Regions from separate parts of the Mammaliicoccus sp. Dog046 genome, predicted to be linked through region 1. Evidence: riboswitches for the same ligand, from Rfam matches in the RefSeq annotation. Region 1 holds a riboswitch; the other holds the start of a gene.
What was found. Region 1 has a riboswitch for FMN ahead of P3U32_RS06575 (ECF transporter S component). Riboswitches for the same ligand answer to the same signal wherever they lie in the genome.
Positions count from the first base shown of each region.

Region 2: another riboswitch for FMN. It lies ahead of ribD (bifunctional diaminohydroxyphosphoribosylaminopyrimidine deaminase/5-amino-6-(5-phosphoribosylamino)uracil reductase RibD); the one in region 1 lies ahead of P3U32_RS06575 (ECF transporter S component).

Region 1 covers NZ_CP120131.1:1,282,845-1,298,955, forward strand. The annotation lists gene P3U32_RS06510 (aldo/keto reductase) at 1-559, opposite strand, end outside; gene P3U32_RS06515 (NUDIX hydrolase) at 636-1,178, shown strand; gene P3U32_RS06520 (ferric iron uptake transcriptional regulator) at 1,279-1,719, shown strand; gene xerD (site-specific tyrosine recombinase XerD) at 1,813-2,709, shown strand; gene P3U32_RS06530 (DUF309 domain-containing protein) at 2,811-3,314, opposite strand; gene P3U32_RS06535 (segregation and condensation protein A) at 3,412-4,143, shown strand; gene scpB (SMC-Scp complex subunit ScpB) at 4,133-4,690, shown strand; gene P3U32_RS06545 (pseudouridine synthase) at 4,694-5,431, shown strand; gene resA (thiol-disulfide oxidoreductase ResA) at 5,546-6,082, shown strand; gene resB (cytochrome c biogenesis protein ResB) at 6,095-7,738, shown strand; gene ccsB (c-type cytochrome biogenesis protein CcsB) at 7,731-8,948, shown strand; gene P3U32_RS06565 (response regulator transcription factor) at 8,976-9,683, shown strand; gene P3U32_RS06570 (ATP-binding protein) at 9,683-11,425, shown strand; FMN riboswitch at 11,500-11,629, shown strand; gene P3U32_RS06575 (ECF transporter S component) at 11,708-12,259, shown strand; gene P3U32_RS06580 (ferredoxin) at 12,384-12,632, opposite strand; gene P3U32_RS06585 (helix-turn-helix domain-containing protein) at 12,737-13,684, shown strand; gene P3U32_RS06590 (RecQ family ATP-dependent DNA helicase) at 13,674-15,050, shown strand; gene P3U32_RS06595 (LysM peptidoglycan-binding domain-containing protein) at 15,149-16,111, shown strand, end outside.
Region 2 covers NZ_CP120131.1:977,078-993,188, reverse strand. The annotation lists gene P3U32_RS05080 (proline dehydrogenase family protein) at 1-261, shown strand, start outside; gene ribE (6,7-dimethyl-8-ribityllumazine synthase) at 322-792, opposite strand; gene ribB (3,4-dihydroxy-2-butanone-4-phosphate synthase) at 813-1,985, opposite strand; gene P3U32_RS05065 (riboflavin synthase) at 1,996-2,628, opposite strand; gene ribD (bifunctional diaminohydroxyphosphoribosylaminopyrimidine deaminase/5-amino-6-(5-phosphoribosylamino)uracil reductase RibD) at 2,633-3,679, opposite strand; FMN riboswitch at 3,827-3,958, opposite strand; gene P3U32_RS05055 (FAD/NAD(P)-binding protein) at 4,041-5,591, opposite strand; gene P3U32_RS05050 (betaine/proline/choline family ABC transporter ATP-binding protein) at 5,774-6,922, shown strand; gene P3U32_RS05045 (ABC transporter permease) at 6,936-7,571, shown strand; gene P3U32_RS05040 (osmoprotectant ABC transporter substrate-binding protein) at 7,586-8,536, shown strand; gene P3U32_RS05035 (ABC transporter permease) at 8,538-9,227, shown strand; gene P3U32_RS05030 (DUF6612 family protein) at 9,523-10,278, shown strand; gene P3U32_RS05025 (peptidoglycan release complex glucosaminidase SagB) at 10,530-11,459, opposite strand; gene P3U32_RS05020 (hypothetical protein) at 11,676-11,897, opposite strand; gene P3U32_RS05015 (sigma-70 family RNA polymerase sigma factor) at 12,186-12,662, shown strand; gene P3U32_RS05010 (competence protein ComK) at 12,737-13,192, shown strand; gene P3U32_RS05005 (DUF5996 family protein) at 13,238-14,062, opposite strand; gene P3U32_RS05000 (hypothetical protein) at 14,087-14,542, opposite strand; gene P3U32_RS04995 (helix-turn-helix domain-containing protein) at 14,640-15,317, shown strand; gene P3U32_RS04990 (HAD-IA family hydrolase) at 15,308-15,940, opposite strand; gene P3U32_RS04985 (hypothetical protein) at 16,047-16,111, opposite strand, start outside.

The DNA.
Region 1 (16,111 bases):
CATCAATTTCTTCAATTAAATCTTCAGGTCGGTTATCAATTAAACTAAATTGCATCATAATTGTTTCAATATTACTATTCTCTAAATAATAGCGAATCACATTAGGTCGTATTGAAGATATTCCGTAAGCACGAATGAGTCCTTCTTCTTTTAATCTTTCAAAAGCTTCAATCGATTCATCTTTATCATCTTCAATCGTTCCGCCGTGTAACATGTATAAATCCAGTTGGTCTAAATTCAAACGATGTAGAGAATCTTTAATACTATTCATAATATGTTCTTTAGAAGGATCCCAAAAATGTGTTTGCTTTTCTTTGTTAAAATGATTACCAACTTTTGAACCAATAACGATGTCATTTTGATATTTTTTAAGTAATTTACCTAGAATTTCTTCATTATGACCATAGTCATATAAATCAGCTGTATCAAAATACGTGATACCTTGTTGGATTGCTTCATCAACAATTGTTTCTGCATGTTCTAAATCTGTGCCAAGGCTCATACAACCTAAACCGACTTCGGAAATCTCGATACCACTTTTTAATTTGTTTTTTTGCATATTAAAGCTCCTTTCGCTACACTTTACATATTAAGTTTATCAGATTCACAAATTAAATGAAAAGAGGCACACTCAATTGAAATTAACAGAAGAAACGATTTCTAAAGAAGTTATATACAAAGGACGTATTTTTGATTTAGAAAAACATCAAGTATCACTACCAAATGGAGAAACAAGTGAAAGAGAAATCATATTACATAATGGTGCCGTATCTGTATTAGCAGTTACACCTGAAGAAGAGATACTCGTTGTGGAACAATTTAGAAAAGCAATGGAGAAAACATTAATTGAAATTCCTGCTGGTAAACTAGAAATTGGCGAGGATAGAGAAGAAGCAGCGATTAGAGAATTAGAAGAAGAAACGGGTTATATTGCTGATCAATTAGAATTAATTGGTGAAGTATATGGTTGTCCAGGTTTCTGTAATGAAAAAGTAAGCATATACATAGCAAAAGATTTAAAAGTCGGGAAAATTAATTTAGATGAAGATGAATTTTTAAATGTCACTAAAATTCCAGTGAGTGAAATTCAAAGTTTATTATCATCTGGTAAGATAGAAGACGCTAAAACTTTAATTGCATTTCAACATTTTGCTTTAAATTATAATAATTCTAAATAACAATGCATTTTCACTTGCTTTTTACAGGGAATATTGGTATTTTAATATACGAATATGATTCTAATTGATAATGATTTTATTTAAGAAAGTAGGTGTCATGTTGGAAGAACGTATACAACGTGTGAAAGAGCAATTGCACAAAGCTTCTTATAAGTTAACACCTCAAAGGGAAGCGACTGTTAGAGTATTACTTGAGAATGAATCTGACCACTTAAGTGCAGAAGATGTATACTTAAAAGTAAAAGATAAGGCACCAGAGATCGGTTTAGCAACGGTATACCGAACATTAGAACTTTTAGCTGAGTTAAAAGTAGTCGACAAAATCAATTTCGGTGATGGTGTCGCTCGATTTGATCTGAGAAAAGAAGGGGCAAAACATTTTCATCATCATATGGTTTGTATGGAATGTGGTGCAGTTGATGAAATTGAAGAAGATTTATTGGATGATGTGGAAAGACGCGTAGAGAAAGATTTTGCATTTAAAATTTTAGATCATCGCCTAACATTTCATGGCGTGTGTCATAGATGTCAAAAAGATTAATTCAATTTAAAGAGACGTTACTAAATGAAGGTTAAACTCAATTTAGTAACGTCTTTTTTTATGGTAAAATACATTTAAGAACGAGGTGAGTATATGGAGCAAATTATCAATGAATTTATAGATTTTATAAGACTTGAAAAAGGATTGAGTCAAAACACCATCCAATCTTATAAAAGAGATTTAACACAATATCATGACTATTTAAGTGAACAAAAATTAAAGCATATCGATAACGTAGATAGAATGGTTATTCAAAAGTACTTTGCTACATTAAAAGATGAAGGTAAATCTTCTAAAACAATTGCAAGACTTGCTGCAACGATTAGAAGTTTTCATCAATTTGCGATTAGAGAAAAGTATGCAGTCAAAGATCCAACAATATTAATAGAAACACCAAAATATGAACAAAAATTACCTGACGTACTTAGTGAACAAGAAGTTAATCAGTTGTTAACCTTTACGCACATTACAAATGCGAGAGATGAGCGAGACCGCGCAATGTTAGAATTATTGTATGGAACTGGTGTCAGGGTTTCTGAACTGATCCAACTTAAAGTAGAAGATGTTAACTTAACGATGGGGTTCGTAAGAGTATTTGGTAAAGGGAATAAAGAACGTATCGTACCGCTAGGCGATCAATTAATGAATATATTGAAGTACTACATACAAGAAGTTCGTCCAAATTTATTAAAAAAACAAATTACGGATGTACTATTTTTAAACGCAAGAGGTGGCGCTTTGACGCGACAAGGATTTTGGAAAATATTAAAGAAAATTGGATTAGAAAAAGGGATAACGAAGACGTTGACACCACATACGCTAAGACATTCATTTGCAACGCATTTATTGGAAAATGGCGCGGATTTGAGAGCGGTACAAGAAATGTTAGGACATTCAGACATTTCAACGACACAACTCTATACACATATATCGAAAAAACAAATACGTGATATGTACTTAACGTATCATCCAAGAGCAAAGAAGGAGTAAGAAAATGAGTAACAAAAATCAATATAACGAAAAGAACAAGTATAAAACATTATTCTTGTTAAGTGCTTTTGTTGTTATTTGGGGACTTGTATACTGGTTATTTATCGTTTAGAACGACGATTGAGGTAAGCAGCATTACGCTGTTCAATCACTTCCGTTCTATCTCTTAATAAGTGATGATGTTTAATATAGTCTGAAACATCTGGTAGCGTGTTGTATTCAAAATCAGTAAATGTTTGATTTAAGGCATATAAACATTCATCTGTTAGTGGTAGTTGAATACTTTTATATTTTTTATTTTGGTTTATTTTTAATATTTGAGATTGAATCACAGAAATATAAGCTTCTCTCTCAACACCTAGATATTCAAATGAAGGATTAAGGATGGCGATTTGTAAGGATTTATTAAAGGTTTTAAGTGCACCTTTGATGTTCTCTCGTCTGTAATGATAGCAAGCTGTTGAAAATAATATTAAACTTACTACTGCATCATTTTTGCTGAAATGCGGTTGTGCTTTCCAATATTCCTCTAATATGTCATGACATTCAAAGTAATGTCTATGGACATGGAAGTTGTAATGAAAGTTTATCACGTCTATTTCCATTTTAAATCCCTCACATCATAGTATCTTTATACCTAAACATGGTATAATAATTTTTAGGTTTATGCACGCAAAAGGAATAGAAATGAGGAAGTTTTAAATGTATGAAGTAAAACTTGACGCCTTTGAAGGACCATTGGATTTATTACTTCATTTGATACAAAAATACGAAATAGATATCTATGATATTCCAATGAAGGAACTGACTGAACAATATTTAAGCTATATACATCAAATGAAAATTTTAGAAATAAATGTTGCAAGTGAATATTTGGTTATGGCATCAGAACTTTTAATGATAAAAAGTAAATTATTATTGCCGACACAACCTTCTGATTTAGATGAATATGAAGATGATCCAAGAGACGATTTGGTTAAACAATTAATAGAATATCAAAACTATAAAGCTTATGCAGAATTATTAAATGACATGAAAAGTGATCGCGAACAAATTTTCATTAAAAAACCTGCAGATTTATCAAATTTTGAAGCTATGTATGATAAACGTGCACCATTAGATTTGAATATGACAGATTTAATTGTTGCATATCAGCGTACTAAAAAGAGACAACGATTTAATCAGCCACAACAAGTAACTGTTAGTGAGGATAGTTACACAATAGAAATGGCAACTGCAAGTATTGAATCACAACTTTCAAAAAAGAAAAGTTATAATTTTTTTGAAAGTCTACCACCAGACTTAACGGTCAATGTGTTAGTTACAATGTTTTTAGCAATATTAGAAATGATGAAATTAAGACAAATAGATGTGTTTCAACAACAACAATTTGGAGAAATTACTATAAATCGAGGCGTGAATTATGGAAGTTAGTAAATTAGGTTTATTAGAAGGATTATTATATTCATTAGGTGATGAAGGTATTGATACTAATCAATTGTGTGAAATTTTAGAGTTAACACCTGTACAATTGAAAGAATTAGCAGAAACATATGAAAGAGAAACATTACAAATCACATTTTACGGAAGTAAATGTATTTTAACTGCTAAACCTATCATGCATCCTTATCTTGAACAGTTAATGATAGATAATATGAATACAAAGTTATCTCAAGCAGCACTAGAAACATTGTCCATCATTGCATATAATCAACCAGTAACACGTAGTGATATTGAAATGATCAGAGGTGTTAATTCTGATGCTTCAGTTAAGACGTTAATCGCTAAAGGTGTTATAGAATCGAAACATAATGAACAGTCACGAAGTCAATTATTATTTACAACTGATTATTTCTTAAATGTTTTTGGATTAACATCATTAGATGAATTACCTAAATCTACAAATGAAGAAAATGAACAAGAAGAAATGGATTTATTTTTTAGTAGCATGAACGATCAAACCAATAATGAGGAGCAATAATATATGAGTGAAGAATTAGAAAGATTACAGAAAGTCATTGCTAAAAGCGGTTATACTTCAAGAAGAAAAGCAGAAAAGTTAATTGAAGAAGGACTTGTATACGTTAATCATAAACAAGTAAAAGAATTAGGTACGAAAGTGAAAGACTCTGATTATATTGAAGTTGAAGGAATTCCATTAGAAATGCCTGATAAACTTTATATCTTATTCCATAAGCCAACTAAAGTAATCACAAGTGTTTCTGATGATAAAGGTAGAGCGGTTGTAACGGATTTCTTTAAAGACATTAAAGCTAGAATTTTCCCTGTTGGGCGATTAGACTACGATACTTCTGGATTACTTATTTTAACGAATGATGGGGAATTCACTAATTTAATGACACATCCACGTTATAAAATTCAAAAAAAATATGTCGCTAAATTAAAAGGTTACCTGTTAAGAGAAGAAGTTAAACAACTTGAAAAAGGTATTCAATTAGAAGATGGAATGACTCAACCTGCTATTGTTAAAGTGAAAAGTCAAGATAGAGATAGAAATGTCACACATGTTGAAATCACAATTACAGAAGGTAGAAACAGACAAGTTCGTCGTATGTTTAGTCATTTCGGACATGAAGTTGTTAAATTATCAAGAGTTGAGTATGGACCTTTAAATTTAAAAGGTCTAAACGCTGGTCAAGGCAGAACTTTATCACCACATGAAATCAAAACATTAAGAGTTTTAGCTCAAGATGGAAAGTAAGCTGTAAACGTTCACAATAATGCCACTAAACAGCTTTTTAGTCATGATATACTTAACAAAACACCATAACATTGTAAATGTATGGTTTTTTTATTGTGTTAGGGAGGATATTAAATGAAGAAGAAACAAAAGACGATAATTCAAATTATTATCACGGTCGTAATTCTTCTCGCAATTGTATTCACAGTCTGGTCTAGTCTTACAAAAGATAACGATAAGATTGCAAAAGTAGGAGACGAAGCACCGTTATTTGAATTAGAAACAGTAGATGGTAAAACTGTAAACTTGAAAGATTTGCGTGGTAAAGGTGTATTAATTAACTTCTGGGGAACTTGGTGTGAACCTTGTAAACGAGAAATGCCAGAATTAGAAAGACAATACCAAGAATATAAAGATCAAGGTATAGAAGTCGTTGCCATTCATGTTAGAAAAAATCCACAACAAATTAAGCAATACTTAAGTTCGTTAAAAGAAACACCAACTTTTAAAGTTGTAATGGATAACGATAATTTAGTAACTGACGCTTATGGTGTTAATCCTTTACCAACAACGATAACTGTAGATAAAAATGGAAAAATAGTAACGAAACATACAGGGGAATTATCTAAAAAGCAAATCATCGAAGAAATGGAAAAGGTTAAAAGTAAATAAGGGGGGATTTAAGTGGACGACAACAAAATTGTTTGTAAATGTGGCTATGAGAATCCAGAGGGGACACAACTTTGTTTGAACTGTGGACGCTTAATTAATGATACTTATGATAAGAAAAAGACCACAGATGTCATGCGTTATGATGGACAAGCGATACGTTCCAAGACGAAAAACAAGACGATTCTCGACCGTATTTGGAACTTCTTTGCATCTGTTAAAACCGGAGTAACACTATTGGTCATTACAGTAATTGCTGCATCAATTGGGACGATCTTCCCACAGCAATACTTTATACCAATGAATGTTAATCCTGAACAATATTATTATGAACATTACGGATCGTTAGGTTTACTTTATTATAAATTAGGCTTACACAATCTATATAGCTCATGGTGGTTCTTAATACTACTTGGACTTGTAGCTTTCTCAATTATTACATCAAGTATTGATAGAGGTATTCCATTACATAAATCTTTGAAAAATCAAAGAACGAAAAAACATGAATCATTCTATAAGCGACAAAGATTACATTCAACAACAGATGAAGATGTAGATTTATCTGAACTAAGTGCTTCATTTAAAAAGAAGCGGTATAAAGCTAAACAAGATGGCAATCATATATTGCTTGAAAAAGGGCGACTATCTAGATACGGTCCTTATATCAATCATACTGGCTTAATCATTTTATTATTTGGTGCAATGCTTAGATTTATACCTGGTTTTTATTTGGATGAAACGCTCTATGTTAAAGAGGGCGACACTAAACCTGTTCCAGGTACAGACAGTGAATATTATATTAAAAATAATGATTTTATTTATGAAGAATATAATCAAAAATCACAATCAAATAGCAATGCCGAATCTATTGATCCAAGTCTAAATAAAATTGCTAAAAATTATGAAACAAAAGCAACACTATATAAAAATAGTAAGAAAGATGTAATTGGAACAGGTACGAATCTTGAAGAAGTTACTTCAGATTCTATAAAAGTGAATCAACCATTAAAATATGACCACTTACGATTTTACCAAAGTAGTTTTGATAACTCAGTGTTAAAAGATATGACATTTAATTTGAAGACTAAAGATGGCAAAGCATTAGGTAAACCATTCACAGTCAATCTAGAAAATCCAAAAAAAGAATTTAAAATCAGTGATGATTTAACTGTGAAACTAAGAAGTTATGCACCAGATTATGAAAAAATTGAAAATGGTGTACTCGCTACTAAATCACCAGATCCAAATAATCCAGCATTTGTTTTCGAAGTGAAAAAATCTGGAGAAAAACCAGAATTCAGTTTCTTGAGAATCAAAGAATCTCAAGAAATTTCGAAAAACAATCAATATGAAGTTAAATTTTCTAATGCAACGAATCAATGGGCAACTGTGTTAGCCGTTAAAAAAGATTTAACATTACCTATATTATTTACAGGGTTTGTTATTTTCTTAATTGGTTTAACTGTTGGTTCATATATTAACCATAGACGAATTTGGATCTCTAAAGAAAATGGTAAGTTTAATATTGCGGGTCATACAAATAAGAACTACTATGGATTTAGTAAAGAAATTAATACTGTATTAGATCAATATCATTTAACACATATAGTTGATTCAAAAGGTAAGATACACGATAGTAAGGAGGAAAATAATGGATAGTTCAGTTGTATTAAATATCAGTAATTTCGCTCTGTATTCTGCGTTTATATTATACTTGATAGCTATAGTTCCTTTTTCATTCTCTGTAAGAGCTACTAAGAAAAATGCAGAAAAGATTGGTGTAATATTAACGGCTGTTGGATTTGTTTTGCAAATCGTTTATTTTATTACAAGATGGATTGCTGCAGGTCATGCACCGGTAAGTAATATGTATGAGTTCTTGACGATGTTTGGAATCATGATGGTTGGAGGATTCTTAGTTATTTATGCTTTATACCGCACGCCTATTTTAGCGTTATTCGTATTGCCGATTGCTATGTTACTCATCGCATATGCGAGCATGTTTTCAAGAGATGTCTCACCACTTATTCCTGCATTACAATCAAGTTGGTTAGCCATTCATGTTATAACTGTTACAATATCTTATGGTATATTATCTATTAGTTGTGTTGCTGGACTTATTTATTTATTAGCAGCAGTAAATCCTAAAGAAAAAACGATACATAGTTTCTTTGTAGAAGTGATTATGTATTTCGTAGTTATAGTTATTGGGTTTATATTAACAACAATTATAATGAAGGATATTGTCGGTTACGATGATACATATTTCTTCGTAGATAAGAATGACAATAACTCGGTACAGCATTATCATTTACCTGCATTTGTAACACAACAAGATAGTCTACTCGTAAAAAATGTATCAGGTAGTGATTATGAACCTATCCAACGTACAGATATTCTAAGTTGGAGTAAAGTGCAATTGCCGGCAGTTATAAATGCTCAAAAATTCAATACTGTTATTTGGTCTATAGTCGTAGGTTCTATATTATATGCTATAATAAGGTTGATTTTGAGAGGTAGAACATTATTTAGCCTTATAAAACCGTTAACAAAAAAAGTAAACCTATCCTTAATGGATGAAATAGGTTATCGATCTGTAATTATCGGATTCCCTTTATTTGCTCTTGGTGGTATTTTATTCGCTAGTATATGGGCACAAATGGCTTGGAGTAGATATTGGGGCTGGGACCCTAAAGAAGTATGGGCGCTTATAACTTTCCTATATTACGCGATATTTTTACATTTACGATTAGGCAAAGGTTGGGAAGGTCGAAAATCGGCATGGTTAGCTGTCGGTGGCCTTGCAATCATTCTATTTAATGTTATAGCTGTTAATCTAATTGTATCTGGTTTACATTCATATGCTTAAAAATGGCTTGGAAGGAGTTACACAAGTATGACAGATCGTATTTTAGTTGTAGATGATGAAGATAGAATTCGAAAATTAGTAAAAATGTATCTCGAAAGAGAAGGTTACGAAACAGATGAAGCTGAAAATGGTGTTGTTGCACTGGATAAAGCTTTAAATGAAAATTATGACTGTATACTATTAGATTTAATGTTACCTGAAATGGATGGTCTGGAAGTATGCAAAAGAATTCGAGAATCTAAATCGACACCAATTATTATGCTTACAGCAAAAGGTGAAGAAAATAATAGAGTCGAAGGATTCGAAACAGGAGCAGACGATTATATCGTTAAGCCATTCTCCCCAAGAGAAGTTGTGTTACGCGTTAAGGCACTATTAAGACGTGCTACAAATCACACGATGGTTAGTCAATCGAATACTGCCAAAGATTTAATTGTCTTTGAAAACTTAGTTATTGATAACGATGCACATCGCGTGTTAGCTGATCAAAAAGAAGTGAATTTAACACCTAAAGAATATGAATTATTATTGTATTTAGCAAAATCGCCTGACAAAGTCTTCGATCGAGAACAATTATTGAAAGAAGTATGGCATTATGAATTTTATGGGGATTTAAGAACTGTAGATACACATGTTAAGAGATTACGTGAGAAATTAAATCGTGTATCTGAAGAAGCAGCGCAAATGATTCATACTGTATGGGGCGTTGGATATAAATTTGAGGTTCCTGAATAATGAATCGGTTAAATAGTGTTGTTGTAAAACTGTGGTTATCTATTATTTTAATAGTAACGACAGTTTTACTTTTATTAAGTGGCTTTCTTATTACATTTTTACAATCTTATAATACATCTTCAACCGGTGAAAATTTATATAATGACGCTACGAAAATTGAAAGGCTACTTCTTAATTCTCACGAAAAAGACTCTGCTATCGATTACGCAAAAGTATTAGTTGAAGATCCAGCTGGACTCATCATTGTTAAAGATAGAAATGATTTAACGAAAAGTTCAGATGATCCTTTAAAAGAAGTGATGAATCATGAAATAAAAACAAACCACGCATTTGATAAAGTGTTTACAAGTGATAAACATGTTATAAAAGAAATTAATTTAAGTTATAACGGTGAAAAACATCGCTATTTATTACTAGGTTATCCATCACAAGCTTTTCATGGTGATAATGCAGGTATATTTTTATTTCAAGATATCAATTCAATCAATGAAGCGCAACATGTAGTTACACTGAGTATACTCATAGCAGCTATTATATTATTAATAGTTAGTACAGTATTTGCTTTCTTCTTATCAAGTAAAATTACAAAACCACTCATTCAATTGAAGCATGCTGCGTTCAAAGTAGCGAAAGGGCATTACACTGAAAAAGTACCTGTTAATTCAAGAGATGAAATTGGAGAACTCGGACTAGCATTTAACAAGATGAGTAAAGATATTAGAAAAAATATCGATGATGTTAAATCGAAAAACAACATTCAAGAAAAGTTAATTGATTCAATGATAGATGGTGTACTAGGTATCAATAATAAAAATGAGATTATCATCTCAAATACTAAGGCCGATGTATTTTTAAATGAAGTGAAAGAATTCGATCATATTGATTTATCAATTCAAAGAAACGATACATTTAGAACGAAAAACACTCAATTTCATGAGTATGAGTTAGGTCATAAATACTATGTTGTTATTTCAACTTATATCGAAAGTATTCAAAATGACGGTTCTTCAGGAATCGTGGTCATCATTAGAGATATGACAGAAGAACATCATATGGATCAAATGAAAAAAGACTTTATCGCGAGTGTGTCACATGAATTGCGTACGCCAATTTCTATGTTACAAGGTTATACTGAAGCAATTGTCGATGGTGTTGTGACTGATAAAAAAGACGTCGATGACTTCTTGTATATTATTTTAGATGAATCAAAACGTTTAAGTCGTTTAATTAATGAATTATTAGAAGTAGCGAAAATGGATGCAGAAGGTATTAAAGTTAATTTAGAATCATTTAATATTACGAGTCTCATTAACAAAATTGATACGAAATTCTTACCACAAGCAAGAGAAAATGGATTGAATTTGAATGTGAAGCATGTCGGTGAAGCAGAAAATTGGTTTGGTGATAGTGATAGAATTGAACAAATATTAACGAATTTAATTGATAATGCCATCCGTTATACACATAAAGATGATGCGATTAATGTGGTATTTAATGATACTGCAGACGATCATTTCAAAATCACTGTTACTGATACTGGTGTAGGTATAGCGAAAGAACATTTGGAACAAATTTTCGATCGTTTCTATAAAGTAGATGCTTCTCGCACGCGAGGGAAACACGGTACAGGGTTAGGATTATTTATAGTTAGAAAAATAACAGATGCTCATAATGGTACGATTCATGTAGAAAGTACTGAAGGTAAAGGTACTCAATTTATAATAAAATTACCTAAATTTTAAATTCATGAGTTTATTTAATGTAAAAAATTGCATGGTATGCTAATATACTATACGTAAAATAAAAATTTAATAACATTCATCTTCGGGGTTTGGTGAAATTCCATACCGGCGGTTATAGCCCGCGACCCAATTTGTGAAAACAAAATGGCTGACTTAGTGAAAATCTAAGGCCGACAGTTAAAGTCTGGATGGGAGAAGATGGAGGAAAAAATCTAACTGCTGTTAGGTTTATTTTGCGATTTTTTCCTCCTATTCTTGCGAGATGAATAGGAGGAGTCTATCATGTCAAACCAAAACAGTACGAAACGCTTACTCACTGTAAGTATGTTAATTGCAATTAGCTTTATACTAATGTTTTTGAAGTTCCCACTTCCATTTATTCCACCATATTTAACAATGGATTTTAGTGATGTACCTGTCCTTGTAGCAACATTTGCATTTGGACCAGTATCAGGAATATTAGTGGCTTTATTTAAAAATATTTTAAACTTTTTAATCGTTTCACACGAACCCGTTGGAAATACAGCTAACTTTTTAGCTTCAGTTTGTTTGTTGTTACCAACATATTATTTCTATAAAATCAAAAAAACGAAATCGTTTATGGGATATGGATTAATCATCGGGACATTATTAATGACTTTATTTATGAGTATCATGAACTATTTTGTGTTATTACCTTTATATGGTCAAATAATGAATTTAGCTGATGTAGCAAATAATTTAAAAATGATTGTATCTGCTGGTATTATACCTTTCAATTTAATAAAAGGTATTATCATATCGGTGATATTTATCCTTATTATCGATAAATTGAGAACGGTCATCCATAAATAAAATAACCGCCAATGACTTTAAAACTGTTTAATGTCATTGGCGGTTTTATATTTTCATATAACAAAAACACCAAATCGTCAGTTTGTATACTACGGTTTGGTGTTATAATTTAAAGTAATCTATGTTATTCGAATTTAAGTGCATCTCCATCGAACGATTCATCTGCAATCTTAATTGAGTCAGTAGGGCAACCTTCAAAAGCATCTTCCATATCCTCAAGTAATTCTTCAGGGACAGCTTCGATTCCTTTATTATCATCTAATATCACATAGGCGATACCCTCATCATCATAATCATATATATCAGGGGCAGCTGCACCACATGCACCACATGCGATACACGTATCCATATCTACAATTGTGTATTTAGCCAAAATTTTCGCCTCCTTTAAAAAACGTGCTACACTTATCATACATACCTATTTTAGTGATAACCATTCTTTTTTTCAACACTTTTATATCAAATGAGGTGAGAACTGTGCAAGAAATAGTTTTAAAAGCTCTTTCAATGAAACACGAACAAAAAACGGATAAAAGTATTTACAACATTTTGGTTGGCAAGAAGACGCATCAAACATACTTCGATGCTACTATAGAACATTTAAAATTATATTATGGATGTTTACCTAATTTAAAATATGATGATTTCGAAAATATTGTTGAACAATCTAGTAACAATCAAGTTCAGCCTATAATCGGGAATTACTTTTATAGTCAGGCTGTTGAAACAGTGGGTACTTTATTACTATTAATTCAAATGGTGAGTCAAAAAAAGCATGAACAAACGACTTATCAACCTTTATTTAACAATAAATCAATTCAACATGAAGCAAAGAAAATTTACATAGCAATTAAAGATCATCGTGAAGATGATTTTATAAATGAAGTATATCAACTCTTTAAAGACAGCAATGATGAATTTAATCATGTGTACTTGCATTACTTACTTGCTGGTTATCGTGAAACACCTTATACACTTGAACAAATTGCTTTATTGGAAGATATATCATTACATTCGTTGGGGTGTCACTTGTTAGAAGAATATCAGTTTGTGCAAGTGAGTATAAGTGATGAAATGAAATATCCAGTACTTTCTCAAATAAAACATTTACCTTTACTTCATCAACAAACGGTAACTACATATCAATTACTTCAGAAAACACAAGATATTGCTCAATTAGCAGATATAAAAAGAGTAAAGACACATACGATACATGATCATATTGTTGAAATGTATATTAAAGGTTACTTAACAAATAAAAATCTGTTTATCAGTAATGAAAAATACAATCAATTTATAAAAGTGTTTGAACAAATGCCCAATCAATCATTAAAATATTATTATGAAAACACGAACGACATAGATTATTTTGAACTTAAATTGATGTATGCCATATATGCAATGGAGGGTTTAAATGTTACATGAAGAACTAAAAAAATATTTTGGTTATGAAACTTTTAGGCAAGGACAAGAAGAAACTGTTACAAGTATATTAGACGGAAATGATGTGTTAAGCGTACTTTCAACTGGTGCCGGAAAAAGTTTGTGCTATCAATTACCAGCATATATCACTGGTGGAAGAGTACTGATTATCTCACCTTTAATTTCATTAATGGATGATCAAGTTGTACAAATGAAATTAAATGGCGAGAAAAATGTAGTCGCAATTCACTCAGCACTAGAAAGAGATGAAAAACAAGAAATATTTAATCAGTTAGATAAATATCAATTTATATTTTGTAGTCCAGAATTTATATATGAAGAACATAATTTCAAACATTTTAAGCGTTTGGCATTTCAATATATTGTTCTAGATGAAGCACATTGTTTAAGTGAATGGGGGTTTGATTTTAGACCACATTATGCGCTTGTGTCTAAAGTGACAACATTCTTCAATAGCTCACAAGTTATAGCATTATCTGCGACGTTAACTTCTAAAATGATGGAAGACATTAAAGAAATAACTAAAAGAGAATTTATTACACATGTTGAAACTTTAAACCGTCAAAATATTGCTTATCATCATTTTAATTTTGAAAATGAAGAAGATAAAGATAGTTATTTATTGAACATGATAAAAGAATCTGGTCCTACCATCATTTATGTATCCTCTAAGAAAAAATGTCACGAATTAGCTGAACGTATTTATAATCAAGGTTATCTTACTGGGATATATCATGGGGATTTAGATTATCAAGAAAGAACGACAGTTCAAACACAATTCATAAGTAATGATATCAAAATAATCGTCGCAACGAGTGCCTTTGGTATGGGAATAAATAAGCCCGATGTACGAACTGTTATTCATTATCATTTACCAACGTCACCTTCTAAATATGTACAAGAAGTAGGCAGAGCTGGTAGAGATGGTTTTTCCTCGCAGGCAATCAGTTTATTTACTGCTAGGGATCTAGCAATTTTAGAACATCTAGCAAACGACCATGCATTTGATATTGATATGCTTAATCTTTATGAACAAGGGTATCAGTTAAATGAGGAGGCAACGCAAAGTATTAAGTATCTCCTTGAACTTTATCCTTTAAATCAATTAAAATCAAAAATACAAGCAGAACAAAATCAAAAATTGTATGCCTATCAATATATGAAAAACTATGCATATTTAGATAAATGTCGAAGAACATACTTAATGAACTATTTTAATGAAAATATTGTCCAAAATGAATCGTGTTGTGACAATTGTGAAAATGTAAATTTATTAAAAGAACCTAATATTGCTGAGGTAAAACGAAGAACAACATATGAAAATAGGTTAAATGCAATATTTTGTTAGGATTGCTTTACTTGATAAGTTGAACAGGGATATAATGAAGTATAATTCAATATGAGATTTATATTTTAAATAAAACAGATAATGATGAGGTGAGTTTATTGTCTAAAGATAATTTTAAAGACGAATTTGAAAAAAGTCGTCAACCGATAGGAAAACCTGAAGACAAGGTAAATGATGAAGTTAAAAACACCGAAGAGACAAACTTGAACAGTCAATCAAATCGGAAAGATTTAGAAGAAACAAAACAAGATGATAAGCAAAGGAATAAGCAAGATCAACAGTATCCACCTAGAGGTGCTTTAAGAAGACAACGACGAAAAGAAGAAGCAAACAAGCAAAGAAAAGCACAAACTAGTCCTGAAGATGTTAAAGAACCAAATAAAGAAACGAATGAAGTTGACAATAAGAATAATGATGTACAAGAAAAGGAACCGACTAAACAAGCGTCGGCACCAATTACACCAGCTTCTTCAACTAAACATTCTAAAGAAACTAATCATGCTAAAGAAAATGATCAACATAAAAATAAAAAGCGTCGTAAAAAATCATTAACTGATAAACCTGAAGAATATAATAAATCAGATAATGATTCTAATGGCAAAAAAGCCGCTGTTGCTGGAACTGCCGCAGCAGGTGCCGGTGCCGCTGGACTAGCAGCATCAAAAAAAGGAAATAAAAATACTGATAACAATAAGCCAGATAACGCTGATCAGTCAAAAGACCAAGAGAACCAATCTAAAGATGGTTCTAAAGGTAAAAAAGCCGCTGTTGCCGGAACTGCTGCAGCCGGAGCAGGTGCAGCTGGATTAGCAGCATCGAAAAAAGGAGATAAAAATCCTGATAATAACAAGCAAGACAATTCTGATCAATCAAAAGACCAAGAGAACCAACCTAAAGATGGTTCTAAAGGTAAAAAAGCCGCTGTTGCTGGAACTGCTGCAGCCGGAGCAGGTGCAGCTGGATTAGCAGCATCGAAAAAAGGAAATAAGAATACTGATAACAATAAGCAAGATAAAAACGATAAATCAAGCCGTAAAAAAGGTGCAGCAGTTGCAAGTGGC
Region 2 (16,111 bases), 310 kb from region 1:
CAAATGTTATTTGGTTTCAGAACTGATTATGCATATGAACTTGCTAAAGAAGGTTATCAATTCTGTATGTATGTTCCATTTGGCCAAGATTGGTTCGGATACTTTATGAGAAGACTTGCTGAAAGACCTCAGAACATGAATTTAATGTTATTAGATATTCTTCATCATAAAAACACAAAAAAAGTTGCTATTGGTGCTGGTGTTGTCACTTCCGCTTCGTTAATTGCAGCAAGTAGCATTGCATTATTTAAGAAAAAATAATACATATAAAGGGTGAACACAAACGCGATAATGCGTTCATGTTCACCCTTTATTTTTTACTTATAGTTGACTATCGATATTTTTAATTAAGTTAGCCATTTCAATTGCTGCTAATGCGGCATCTCCGCCTTTATTACCAGCTTTTGTTCCTGCTCTTTCAATTGCTTGTTCAATTGTTTCAGTTGTTACAACACCGAATATAACTGGAACACCAGTTGAGTCATTTACTTTTGATACGCCTTTAGCAACTTCATTACATACATAATCATAATGTGTAGTTGCCCCTCTTATTACACATCCTAAAGTAATTACTGCATCGTATTTTTTTGATTCAGCTAATTTTTTTGCTACTAATGGAATCTCAAATGCGCCTGGTACATATGCAACATGGATTTGATCTTCTTCCACATTGTGACGTACTAATGTATCTTTCGCGCCATCTAATAATCTACCTGTGATAAAGTCATTAAATCTACCTACAACGATTGCTACTTTTAAATCTGATCCATTCATTTTACCTTCAAAGTTCATTTTTAATTTCTCCATTCTGTTTATAGTAAGTGACCCATTTGGTCTTTTTTTGTATTTAAATATGATTGATTCGTTTTATTAGCTGGTATAACAACTGGTACTCTATCTGATATGCGAATACCTAAATCTTGAATTTGTTGAAATTTATCTGGATTATTGCTAATTAATCTAATTTCTTCTATATTAAAGTATTTCAAAATTTGACTTGCCTCAGTATAATCTCTTAAATCAGCCGCAAACCCTAAAGCTTCATTGGCTGTAACTGTATCATAACCTTGCTCTATTAATTCATAAGCTTTTAATTTATTAATCAGTCCAATGCCGCGACCTTCTTGTGGTAGATATAAAATCATTCCACCATGTTCTTGAATATATTTCATAGCATATTCTAACTGTTCTCCACAATCACATCTTGCACTATGGAAAATATCACCTGTTACACATTCAGAATGAATACGCACATTCATACCGTCATGAATTTCACCAGATACGATTGCTAAATACTCTTTATCATCTAGTTCTGAAGTGAAACCATACATATCAAATGTACCAAAGGCAGTTGGCAATTCTATTTTTGATTCAAAATGAACGATTTGATCGTGTATTTTTCTATATTGAACTAAATCATCTATTGTAATCATTTTTAATTGGTGTTTCAGTTTGAATTCGTATAAATCTTCACGATGTGCCATTGTTCCATCATCATTCATAATTTCACATATTGCTCCAGCAGGTTTAGCACCTGACAATCTTGCTAAATCGACGCAAGCTTCTGTATGCCCAACTCTTTCAAGTACTCCATTATCTTTAGCAATCAATGGGAAAATATGACCAGGTCGTACAAATGCATCTGGTGATGTTTCATTTACAAGACCTTTTATTGTATCTGTTCTTTCAAATGCGCTAATGCCAGTTGTTGAAGATATGTGATCGACACTTACTGTAAATGCAGTCTTAAATTTATCATTCGTTTGAGACATTAAATTCAAGTTCAATTGTTCTGCGATTTCATTACTAACCGGTGCACATATTAAACCTCTTGCATAAGTAGCCATAAAATTAATCGTATCAGCAGTTAAATACTCTGACACTGCAATAAGATCACCTTCATTTTCTCTATCTTCATCATCTACAACGATGATTGGTTTGCCTAATTTCAAATCTGCTATTGCTTCTTCGACTTGATCAAACATATTATGCCTCCTAAAATCCTAAATTAACTAAACGTTCTTTAGATATATTTGTATTACTTTGCTGTGTGATCTTTTGTACATATTTAAAAAGTAAATCCGTTTCGATATGAACTTCGTCACCTTGTTTTTTATTGACGAAGATCGTTCTTTCACGTGTTTCAGGAATTAAATGAATTTCAAAGGAATGTTGATTTAATTTGAAAATAGTTAAACTAATGCCATCAACTGTAATGGATCCTTTATCAATCATTTGTTGAATTAAATCGTCATTGATTGATATTTCAATAATCCATTCATCATTTCGTTTTGTAATTCGCTTTATAGTACCTTTACCATCTACATGTCCACTCACAAAATGACCACCAAACCTGCCGTTTGCGAGCATCGCTCTTTCAAGATTTACTTTGTCATTGATTGTTAAACGTTCTAAATATGTGACTGAAATCGTTCCTGTAATCACTTCAACAGTAAATACAGATGCGTTTTGTTCTGTAACAGTAAGACAAACGCCATTAACCGCTACAGAATCACCTAATGATAAGTCGTCTGTAATTTCAGGGGCATAAATTGAAATTGATTTTACACCACTTTTAGTATTTACGTTTTTAATTACACCAACTGTTTCGATAAGTCCAGTGAACATTGTTTCACTTCTTTCCCAAAATTATTTTAAGATCTCCATCAATAATTTCTGTTGATATAATGTTAAATAATTTGCTGTTGGATAAAGGATTTATTTGATCAGTTTTATAATATTGATACTTTCCTTGACCGCCAATCATTTTCGGGGCTTGATAAATAACTAACTGGTCTACTAATGATTGTTCTATAAATTGAGATATCAGGTTTGGACCTGCCTCAACCATCACTTTTGCATAACCATCTTTATATAATTGTTGCAAGACTGTTTTTAATTCAGATAAGTCACAGACCTTAACTTCTATATTTTGATTCGTATTTACTTTAAATTGATCGTGATCCGTTATGACTGTAACTGGATTTGTACTATCTTTGAAGATTTCAAGTTCCTCACTAAATTCAGATTGTCGTGTGAGTATCATTCGCTTTGGTTCCTTTAAATCTGCATTACGTGTTGTCAATAAAGGATTATCTTCTCGTACCGTCATTCCACCAGTTATAATCGCATCATGTTCACTTCTTAATTGTAATACGTCTGTCTTAACTGCTTTATTTGTAATCCATTTACTTTCTTTATCATCTGTGGCCACTTTCCCGTCTAAACTTGTTGAAACCTTTAAAGTAACAAACGGTAATTGAGTTTCCTGCTGATTAAAGAAATCTTTGTAAAGTTCTTCTGCTCTATCCGAAGGTGCGTGCGTCACTTTCACACCTGCATCCTCTAACATTTGATGTCCACTATTAGCTAAAGATTTATCTTTCACTGCATAGACAACATCAACAATGCCATTATCGATAATTGCTTTCGAACAAGGCGGCGTCAATCCGTAATGAGAACAAGGTTCCAATGAAACATAAATCGTTGCATCTACTGCTTCTTCTCCAGCCATTTTCAATGCTTGGATTTCAGCATGCGCCTCACCTTTCTTTAAATGAGCACCAAAACCAATAATTCTATTGTTTTTAACGATTACTGCACCTACAGATGGATTTGTACTCGTTTGACCTTGTAATCGTTCAGCAAGATCAATCGCAAAATCTAAATATTGATTCATTATCGTCCCTCCTATAAATTATAAAAAAAGACACCGAAATAGTTTTCGGTGTCTTGGGAGAGAAATGTATCAAGAAATAAGCCTTTATCATAAATAAAGACATTTACATTAATGTATAACGAAATAAGCGTAAAATTACGCTGTCGTTTATTCTTTCTCCCATCCAGACTATACTGTCGGCTTCAGAATCTAACTGAATCAGCCATAAATAAAATTCATTTATGGGTCGCGGGCTTATATACCGCCGGTTGGGAATTTCACCCTGCCCCGAAAGAATATTATTAAATTTTATATCAGCAATTACTGATGTAGTCATTCTATACCAAATTACTAGAAAATTCAAATGAATGTTCTTAAAAAATTATTTCTTTTTCGATTTATTTTTTTTAGTCTTTTTATTTTTCTTTGATTTTTTATGCTTTTTGTTTTCTTTTTGAACAGTAAAATTTTCATAAAATGCTGTTGAAGCATGAACTGTTTGCTCAACTAATAACGATACACCATTCATATCAAAATGAACGCCACTTGTTAGTTGCCCGATCACTTTAATATTATTTAATGTGCCATATTTAGGACTAATCACTTCATTTGAATACGGTTTAACGAGAATACCACCAAATGGATGTGGTGCAACGATTTGTTTATTTTCAAGATCTTTAATAAAGTGTTCACCGTTTTCTAATTCATTTAACTGTGTTTTAGGACCAGAAGCATTAATGACATAATGATAACGGTCTTCAATGTCCTCGTTTTCAAATTTCAACCTGAATTTACCGTAATATTTCCTCACATTTTCTAGACCTTCTTTAACAATCAAATCACCATTCTCAATCCATTCAATGAGTTGTTTTGCTGTAGATTGTGGCATTGGATTGGTATTACGTTTAATGTGATGTCCATACTTAGAAATAAATTGTGATTTATCTTCTAATGTTAAAGCATTCCAAATTGGTACTATTTGATGTTTAAATTCAGTCATAAATGCTTGGAATTGCCCTACCTCATCTTCATGCCTCATATCATATTTCATATTATAAACGTTGTCTCTTTTAAATCGATAAAGCAATTTTTTAAAGTTAATATTTTGGTGTTCACATTCTTTCTCAAATAAATCATCAACATCTTCTAAAGTTAAAAATCCGTCATTTTTCTTTTTTAATACCTCTACTTGTTCAGCATTAATATATTTCATTTCAATATGATGTCTCGTTCCTCTAACTGTTGGGAATTGCGCATTTCTTGAAGTGACCACTATTGGGAATTTTTGATGATTGTCCATGACGTATCTAATAACATCAATCGCACTTAATCCTGTACCAACAATGACAATATCATCTTTTTCATTTACATCACGTAATGATTGGGTTGTTGGATATGGAGATGATATATATCCTTGTAATCCTGACAGTTCAAACGGATCTTTATACGGTAATACGCCTATAGTGATAAAGACATAATCATATTGTTTCTTATGAGCCGATTCGCCTTCTTTATAACAAATTTCAAATGGTTTATTCCCCCATTTATTTTCTTTCTCAATAACATAACAACTTTCAACTTTATGATTATGCATAAAAATATTATCGTTTTTATTTACTAATTCATTCAAGATTGATTTCATGTAATGCCCGAAAACGAATCTCGGTAAATACTTAGATTTCCCATAATCAAAAGTATCATTTTGTTTATACCACTTTTTAAAATCCTTCTCGTCATTTGGATTTAAAGTCATTTGATTAGCTGGTAAATTAATGAGCAATTTCTCACTGTCATTTTGAAAAGGTTTCCCCATTCCCATATCTTCGCGATTATCATATATATCGACAGTTATATTTTTAAATTGTTTATGCTTACTCAATTGGTTAAGCGTACTTACACCAGCGGTTCCCATACCTATAATTGCAACTTTCAAGTTCAACGCCTCCATCAATTTTATTAAAAATGAATAAAATGTATTTATTTGAAGTTATATTCCTTATTTTAAATCAAGGTAAACATGAAGTGTAGCTTTACCGAGCATTTTTATAATTATGCAACAATTATGTTATAATTATGTATGTTAATATTTTGAATTTTAAATAAAGGAGAAGTGTTATGTTATCTATTAATGGTTTAACTAAAGTCTACCGGGGTGGAAAGAAAGCAGTAGACAGTATTGATATGGAAATTGAATCGGGAGAATTTATCGCTTTTATCGGAACAAGTGGTAGCGGTAAAACAACTGCCTTAAGAATGATTAACCGCATGATTGAACCAACAAGTGGCACAATTAATTTAAATGGTAAAAATTTAAGTAAAATGAATGCTGTAAACTTAAGAAGAAATATCGGTTATGTTATTCAACAAATTGGTTTAATGCCACATATGACTATTAGAGATAATATCGTTCTCGTTCCAAAGTTACTTAAATGGACGAAAGAAAAGAAAGAAGAAAAAGCTAAAGAATTAATTAAACTGGTCGATTTACCAGAATCATATTTAGATTTATACCCTTCACAACTATCAGGAGGCCAACAACAACGTATAGGTGTTGTCCGTGCACTTGCTGCGGACCAAGATATTATTTTAATGGATGAACCATTTGGTGCATTAGACCCTATTACGAGAGATACGTTACAAGATCTTGTCAAAACATTACAGAAAAAATTAGGTAAAACGATTATATTTGTAACTCATGACATGGATGAAGCAATTAAATTAGCCGATCGTATTTGTATTATGTCAGAAGGTAAAATCGTTCAATTTGATACACCTAATAATATACTGAAACATCCAGCTAATGACTTTGTGCGCGAATTCATCGGTCAAAACCGCTTAATTCAAGATCGTCCTAACCTTAAAGTCGTGGATGACGCGATGATTTCACCGATTACGATTACTTCTGAAAAAACGATCGACGAAGCCGTAACCGTGATGAGAAATAAACGTGTAGATACGCTTTTCGTTACGAATCAGAAAAACAAATTAATTGGTTATATCGATATTGAAGATTTAAATGAAGGTTACAGAAAAGGCGTCGATATTATAGACATTATGCATCGAGACATCTACACAGTTAAGACAGGAACAATGCTACAGGACTCTGTACGAACAATTTTAAAAAGAAATGTCCGTTTAATCCCTGTTGTCAATGAACAATATTACATCAAAGGTGTTATTACAAGAGCAAGTTTAGTAGACATCGTATATGACTCTATTTGGGGCATGACAGAAGAAGAAGCAGAAAATAGCGAAATTAAATAAGGAGTGAATTTGAGTGATTGAATTTTTACGAGTCAATGGTAATGAACTTTTACAAAAAACAATGGAACACTTTTATATTTCACTGCTAGCTTTACTATTAGCTATTATCGTAGCTATTCCATTAGGCATATTACTCACACGCACGAAAAAAATTGCCAAAATCGTATTGTCTACAGCAAGTGTTTTACAAACAGTGCCATCGTTAGCAGTATTAGCACTTATGATTCCATTCATCGGTGTCGGTAAATTACCTGCTATATTAGCTTTATTCATATATATATTGTTACCAATACTCAACAATACATACATCGGGATTAACAATGTTGATAAAAATGTTAAAGCAGCAGGTTTAAGTATGGGAATGACTAAATTCCAAGAAATGTTTATGGTCGAATTACCACTTGCCATTTCAGTTATCATGAGTGGTGTTCGCCTTTCAAGTGTATACGCAATCAGCTGGGCAACTTTAGCCAGTTTTATCGGTGCAGGTGGATTAGGTGATTTCATATTCAACGGTTTAAATCTCTATCAACCAGATTTAATCATCGGCGGTGCAATTAGTGTTACATTAATCGCGTTGTTGATGGACTTATTCCTATCAAAAGTTGAAAAATGGGTTACACCAAAAGGATTAAAAGTTTCAAGATAAGGAGGATAAAAAACATGAATAGATATTTTAAATTATTATTGCCGATTATGGCATTATCAATCATTTTATCTGGATGTTCCCTACCTTTTCTTGGTGGTTCAGGTAGTAAAGATGCGATAAAAATAGGCATGCAATATACAAGTGAATCACAAATAATGGGTCATATGAATAAATTAATGATTGAACACGAAGCTAAAAAAGAACACATTGATGAAAATAACATTCAACTCATCAATAATTTAGGTTCTTCAACCGTTACATTTAACGCACAGAATAATGGTGATGTGAATATTTCAAGTGCGAGATATACAGGTACAGATTTAACAGGAACATTAAATAAAAAGCCAGTTTCTGACCCTAAGGAAGCTATGCGTATTGTTAAGCAATCATTCGATAAAGACTATCATCAAAAATGGTACGGCTCATACGGATTTGAAAACACTTATGCCATGATGGTCACGAAAGAAACAGTTAAGAAATATCATCTTAAAAAAGTTTCCGACTTAAAGAAAGTCTCAAGTAAATTAGAAGCAGGTGTGGATTCATCTTGGATGAAACGACCTGGCGATGGCTACCCTGCATTTAAAAAGAAATATGGATTCGATTTTAAAACGACACGACCAATGCAAATCGGATTGGTTTATGACGCTTTGAAAAATGGCAAAATGGATGTCGTTCTTGGTTATACTACAGATGGACGAATTGCAAGTTATGATTTAGTGGTCTTAGAAGATGATTTAAACTTCTTCCCACCATACGATGCCAGTCCATTAGTCACTAAATCACTTATAAAAGAAAAACCATATGTCGACAAAGCCATGAAAAAATTAGAAGGCAAAATTTCAACTAAAGAAATGCAAAAGCTAAATTATGAAGCAGACAATAATCTTAAAGAACCTGCCGTAATAGCAGAAGCTTTTCTGAAGAAACATAATTACTTTGATGATGAAAAGGATGGTGAATAACATGACAAACGAAAATTTATGGAATCAAATACTCGATTATTACCAAACAAATAGTGGTTATGTGTTTCAACTATTCCTAAATCATCTACTTATTTCTGTTTACGGAGTTTTATTTGCGGTAATAGTAGGTATTCCAATCGGTGTGTTTATTGCACGCTATGGCAAACTATCAGGATTTGTAATTTCATTTGCTAACATTATTCAAACAGTGCCTGCACTTGCCCTACTCGCAATATTAATGTTAGCAATGGGTCTTGGATCAAATACAGTAGTAATGGCCGTATTTTTATACGCTTTACTACCAATTATCAAAAATACGTACACAGGCATTAATAACGTAGATTCAAGTATTAAAGATGCAGGTAAAGGAATGGGTATGACTTCAAAACAAATCTTAACCATGGTAGAATTACCACTCGCATTGTCAGTAATGATTGGTGGAATTAGAATCGCATTTGTAATCGCAATTGGTGTAACAGCAATCGGTTCATTTATAGGATCGTCTACACTTGGTGATATCATCATAAGAGGTACAAATGCAACTGATGGAACATCATTAATATTAGCAGGCGCAATCCCTACTGCATTATTAGCAGTGCTAAGTGACTTATTCTTAGGTTATATTGAAAAAAGATTAGACCCAACAAAGAGAAAACACAAAGGACCAAAAACACAAACACTTTCGGAGTGATAAATATGAAATTTATTATTAAAGTCATTATCGCAACATTGGTGATATTCTTCATTTCACCAAAGAAGAAAGCAAAATAAAAACAAGGCTGAGACAAATCGTCTCAGCCTTGTTTTTTGTGGCGACTAACTTTTATCACTTCTGCAATTTCATTTGAAATATAAATTGTTTTATTGTTGCAAATATTTGTAAAAATAACTTTTCAAATAACCAAAATGAATTAAAATGTTCACTTATTTTTTGCAAAAAATAAATATAAAATGGTATTATGTTTTGGAAGAGGAGGAAATTAAATATGAAATTAAGAATTTTAGGAAGTATATTCCTTTCATCAACATTACTTTTAGCTGCATGTGGCAATGATGAAAAAAGCTCAAGTGATGTAGTTAAAGATTTACAAAGCGATGCTAAAAAAGTTGAAAGTTATCACACAGATAACCAAGTTGAAATTGCACCAAAAGGTCAAGAGGCCCAAAAAGTTAAAATTGGTATGGATGTTGATAAAAAACAAACAGCTAAATTAGACATGGATCAAGCTGGACAAAAAATGCAAATTTATGTTCAAGGTAAAAAAATGTTAGCACAAACACAAGGTCAATGGATTGATTTATCTTCTGAAGTGAAAAACATGGATATTGATAGTTCATTAGATCAATTAAACTATGAAAAATATGCTAAATCATTAAGTGCTTTCAAAGATGCTGAGTCTAAAAAAGTAGATAATGGTTATCAATTAACTTACAATATTAAAGATAAAAAAGATTTTACTAAATTAGCAAATGCATCAGGTAATAAAAAACAACTTCAACAATTTGAAAAACAAATTGATAAAGTTAGTGGTAAAGCAGTATTGAATGTTAATAAGAAAAATCAAATTTCTTCTTATAAACTCAATGCAAAATTATCAAAAGGTAAACAATCAGCTAACTTGAAATCAAATATTAAATATACTAAATTAAACAAAGTTGATGAAATTAAAATACCAGATGAAGCAAAAAAAGCTAAGAAAATAGAAGATATCCAAAAAGGTGCAAGTAATAAAGCATCATAAGAAGTCCAAACCCACTCGACATGTTGAGTGGGTTTTTTGTTTAAATACGTTAAGGGACGCTTCTCCCAAGTTTTGTCCGTTACATCACGCTAAGGGACGCTTCTCCTTACTTTTGTCCGTTACAATGCGCTAATGGACGCTCCTCCCGAGTTTTGTCCCAACCTCCACCTTCATTCAACCGCTTATCATACCTTTTCACACACAAAAATCCCCCAACCTGTTCTAATCAACAGCATTGGGGGAACCATAAATTATTTATTTCGTTCTTTATCAATTTTAGCGTCTAAAGCTTTTACAGATAATGTTTTATCAGTATCTTTGTATTTGTACACTGTATAATATTTACCTTCTGTTCTTAGTTCTTCATAGAAATCAGCGATTATACGTGCATTACTTTGTGCCCACTTAATATCAGTAGCGTATTGATGTACACCTGCTTTTTCAGGATTCCATCTCATACTGTACAATGTGTTTTGTTCAGGGTTTGATAAATAATGATCGTGTATAAATTTAGCTCCACCTGAAATGGCTTTTTGTGGTGTATCCCAACCGCGCTTCTTAGCATATTTAGCACCTGTACCGATTGGATCTTCGTCTAACGCGCCAACACCATAGAAGTTGTAATATTTCTTGCCATCTGATTCTTTTTTCGTTTTAGCAACTTTATCTTTATCTGTCAGCATCACACCGTTAGCGAGCTCACTTTTACTGTTACCAGTCTCAAGTATCGCATGTGAGATTAAATACACTTCATTTACTTGCTCTTTCTTTGCTGCTTTTAAAAATTCTGATGTATGTTTCTCTAACACTTTTTGTTTACGTAGCATTTGATGAATTCTCTTTTCATCAATGCCTTGATACTCTGATAAATTTAAAAATTGATAAACTTGTTTTTTGTCGTTCAATATCTGTTCTACGTTCATGACGTCATTTATTTCACTTCTTGATGCATTTTTCCAATTTCCTGACTCTGTTGCTACTTGCATCTTTGTATCATTTTTATATTGTTTACTAACTGCTTGATCTAGTGTTAATGGGACTTCCACAGTTTCTTCTTGCTTTTTAACATCATAAAACTTTAAATGATCAGAAATTAAATAATAGAACAGGCCACCTATAATTGATAAGACTAATAATAATACAACTAAGTTTTTAATTGTTTGTAGCCTTGCACTTTTCATTGTTTCACCTCTAAAATTTGTAAACCTATCTTCAAGCATAATCGATTTCCTATTTTTTACATTCACAAAACCGTACTTCCTATATTCTATAGGATTACATGGCAATATTCAAAAATAAGAACATTAAGATTTAATTACTATTTCATTTCAAAATGTAAAAAGACTGAGACAATATCGTCCCAGTCTTTTAGCTTTTAAAACAACAATTCACACGTTTTATTTGTATGGCTTGTAATCCATATATACAAACGACATTGCTGCCGATCTATTCTTATAGTTGTAATGGTTTAGATTAATTGTCCCCTCTTCTTTACCATTTCTATAACTCATAAATCTTTTTACATTATTAATCATTACAAAATCCGCGTTATCTCTTATGTTATTCAATTCATCATTTCTTGCAAAAAAATGTTCTAAATTAAGATGTTCATAATCCATATGATGAGCCTCCTAGTCTTTGCCCCAATAAAACATATGTCCATATACAATCAAATATACACGTTTATATTCAAATTGTAAATCATAAAAACATCGGTGTTTAATCATTTAAATTTTTAATTTATTAAATGATTAAATACAGCTTTTTTATTAATTTGTAGGTATTTTCTTATATATTCTCAATTTAACATCTTTTGTTCAGTTAAAACCCATTTAAATTATTTTTTCCTTTTAAATATAATCATTGTATCCGGAAATACATGTGAGCATGCCACTTAAAGGAACTATATGGATACTTCAATTTTCAATATGCACTATAAAAAATACAACAAAATGATTCATTATTTATTACATCATTTCAAAGTCTATTATCAGTATGAAGATTACTATCAGTTGTTGCTAATAAAAATGTGGGAGCTGATTCAAAATTATGACGCTTCAAAAACTGAACACTTAGATCATTACATGTATACTAAATTAAAATTCCATCTCATTGACTGCATTAGAAAACAATCTAAAGACATGAACCGCTTCGTTCCCACTTCAGAAACACACTTGTTAGATCGAAGCTTTCACGAATTTTATCAATATGAATGGTTGAGTTTGCTTGATATATTATCAGAAGAAGAACTGACGTGGTTAAACCTGACATTACAAGGATTTTCTACACAGGAGATTGGTTTATATATGAACAAAAGTGTTTCAACTATTAAATATTATAGAAAAAATGCCAGAAAGAAATTGAAGACGCATTTTTTAATTTAAATACAATATAAGCTTACAAATTTACAATATTTATCTTAGATCCTCTTTTATTCTAAAATAAAGAGGTGAAAAACATGACGCATTTAATCAATCCAAATATGCTACTCCTTAAACAATCTCAACATCCAAGTTATAAATATCAAATTGAATATTTAAATGCACCGATTCAACATACAAATCAAACTGTTCAATCTCTCATCAATGATGCTTTGAGAATCGAAGGTGCAAGTTTTAAAACGAGAGAACAATATGGCAAATATATTCTAAATATTTATAAACTTACCCCATTATTAATTTACGCCACACAAGACTTTGTACTTTTCCCTACTTCAGCAAAATATCAATCGAATTATATGCTTATTAACTGCAAACAAATTTTAAATATCAAGCAGCATCAAGCACAAACGAAACTGCAATTTAAAAATGGTACTTCAACATTAATCGCGCTTGATTATCATTTAGTAAGTAAGAAAATGGGCGAGTCTTTACGTTTAGTTCATCATCAAAAAAATCATATAATGCGTACTTAATAATAAAAACGAGGTTCGGACATCAATTGTCCAAACCTCGTTTTTTTAATGATTAAGTTTACTGCTCACGCCAGAAAGTAATGCTTGGTATGCACTATTAAAGAATGTAAGTAATACTTCATCTCTTCTAATGATACTTTGCAAATCTTCTTCATATATTAAGAAACTACCATCTTTACCATTATATTCAGCATAAGATGGTTCAACTTGTTTTAAGTTTATTTTATCTTGCTTAAACGGATTTATCTTAATAATATAATAAGGAGACTCTCTATATTTATCACCAAAATAATAACAAAGTGAAACGGTATTTTCTTGATTACCTTCTATGTAAAATATCGAAGTGACATCAAACTTATCCCAGAACAAACCAGTCTTTACATCTTTAATATTTCTAGAATGTAAAAATTGATAATGATCATATTGTGCTTGTTGCATCAATTTCAATGCATGATAAGCTGTTTTAGGATTGAATATTCGTTCTTGATCATCTTCGTCCAATGTTTTTTCATATGGAATATGATACGGCTTTGTATTGATTTCAATATGAACGCCATGTTCAGCTAAAGTATCAAATACGAAATGATAATATTCTTTTATCGTTTGTCCAGTTTGTACAATTTTAGTTGTTTCAGTGCCGTCTACTTTTACAATAAGGATTTGGTCTAATATATCAAAATCAATTTCAAATTTATGATTATCCTTCTCCAATTCACCAGTAGAAAGCCCAACTTGATTAATAGATAGCATGACGTGTTTGTATAAGGATTCAGGTGTCTTTACTGTTAAACAACATTTCCCCATTATTTGTGCGATATATCTTATTGTTGCACGTGTATCTCGCCATTCATCGAAATATAATAAACTCACTATCGACACCCCCCTTTTTGATATCTATGAAATATCTTTAAATCTTCTCGTTATCAATAACCTTCTTGTAAAGAAAGCATTGACCCATTTCATTCCTATATAACCGACGATAAACATTACAATACCAATCGCTAAGTAGAGAATTTGTAAGGTAATCGCTTCAGAAATAGGTTTTGTGAAATATAGAGTAAATGTTCCAAATATTAATAATACTGCTGTAATTAAAATACCCAACATAACTACATTTCCAAACAATAACCCGCCTAATGTAAGTAGTTTGTATAAACTACTTGGTGGTAAAGATTTGTCTATGATTTCTTCATCTATAAAGCGCTGTGCAAAATGGTTTGGTTTCCCAAATTTCTCAATGAATAGTTCTTCATCATCATCAGCTAACCATTCATTCGCTTTACTTTTTTCTTTTCTATTTATAAACCACAATTTTTTTAAAACAATTGCTTTATATTGCTTATTATTCATGTAACACCTCTAAAAAGTCATTAATATATCAATTATAACATTAATTAAATATTGTCGTTGTTATTTTTTTTACAGAATTTAATATGGAGGTCTGCATATGTTTATGTTTAAAATTACCAAACAACTAAATGGTTCATTTTGTTTAAATAATCAAGATTATTTAACAATGATATATGTTCACGATGGAGAAATCGACGTTTTTCATCATCATTTGCATAAAGTGACTAAAGTTCCTTCGGGATACTATACAATCATTCCATTTAATGAATTGAGTTATGTTAGTACGAATACTAGTCAATGCACAATGGTTACGATTAACGCAATGATTGTTAGTACACTGGCACGTGATGTCATTCAACAATGGTTGTCCCATGACTATTCACTGCTATCCTACCATCACCATAAACAAATGATCCAAAATCATATTAACCAATTAATAGATTACACATCCCTTACCGACTTACATTTAAACACAGAAGTTACATTTAGGATTTCTTATTTATTAATGGTTTTAATAAATGACCTAAATACACAAACCCCTTTATCTCTCAATATGAATCACCCACTTAAGCAGAAGTACCTACTCAGCAATCAAATGAGAATTTTTGATGCAACGATCGATTTGATTACTAATCCACATAAATCCATAGCTGCGATTGCCACAGATTACGGATTTTACGATCAATCCCATTTCACAAAAGCATTTAAGAAATACCGCCAAATCACGCCTTATGCATTTAGACAATCTTATTTGAAAGATATGTATTATAAATAACGTTCTATAATTTCTTGTGCATCGATATCTTTGTTTAATATTTTAAGTACATCAAAATTTAAATCCTCAGTAATTTCATGTGTGATGACAATAACATCCATTCCAGCATCTATTGCCGCTTTAGCACCATTAGTCGTATCTTCAATCGCTAAACATTTACTTGCTTCGACATTCAAATCTTGTGCAGCTTGTATATATAATTCTGGATCAGGTTTAACTGACGAAACATCTTCTCTTCCTTTAATCACATGAATATGTTCATCTAAAGATAATCTTTGTACGTTAGGCATAATATGCGCCTTGTAGCTACTCGTCGCTATTCCCATTTTTATATTGTTTTCTACACAATAGTCTACTAGCGTTTTAACAACAGGTTTAACTGGTAATTGTTTCGTTCCTTCATAATGGTCACTAAACATTTCTTTTAAAGCTTGTTCAGACCCTAAAGAATGAAGGATTTTATCGTCTAGTTCTTTAGAAACCGAACCTATTGAAGCTTTGTATTCATCTATATGAATCGGTTGTTCATTGCGTTCTTTAATATGTTTATTAATTGTATTAAACAAATGAATTTCTGTATCTATAATCGTGCCATCAAAATCAAATATTATTGCTTCGTACATATAAAACACTCCGTCCTTATGTTAAATTCATTATTTTAGATTACTATCGCAAATAAAGAGGCAGAAACATAATCGTTTCGCCTCTTTATTTGCTTGTATTCATTTATTATAAGCTTTCAGTGTGTAACGTCAATTCTAATCGATCAATAATATTTTCTAATTGAATGACAC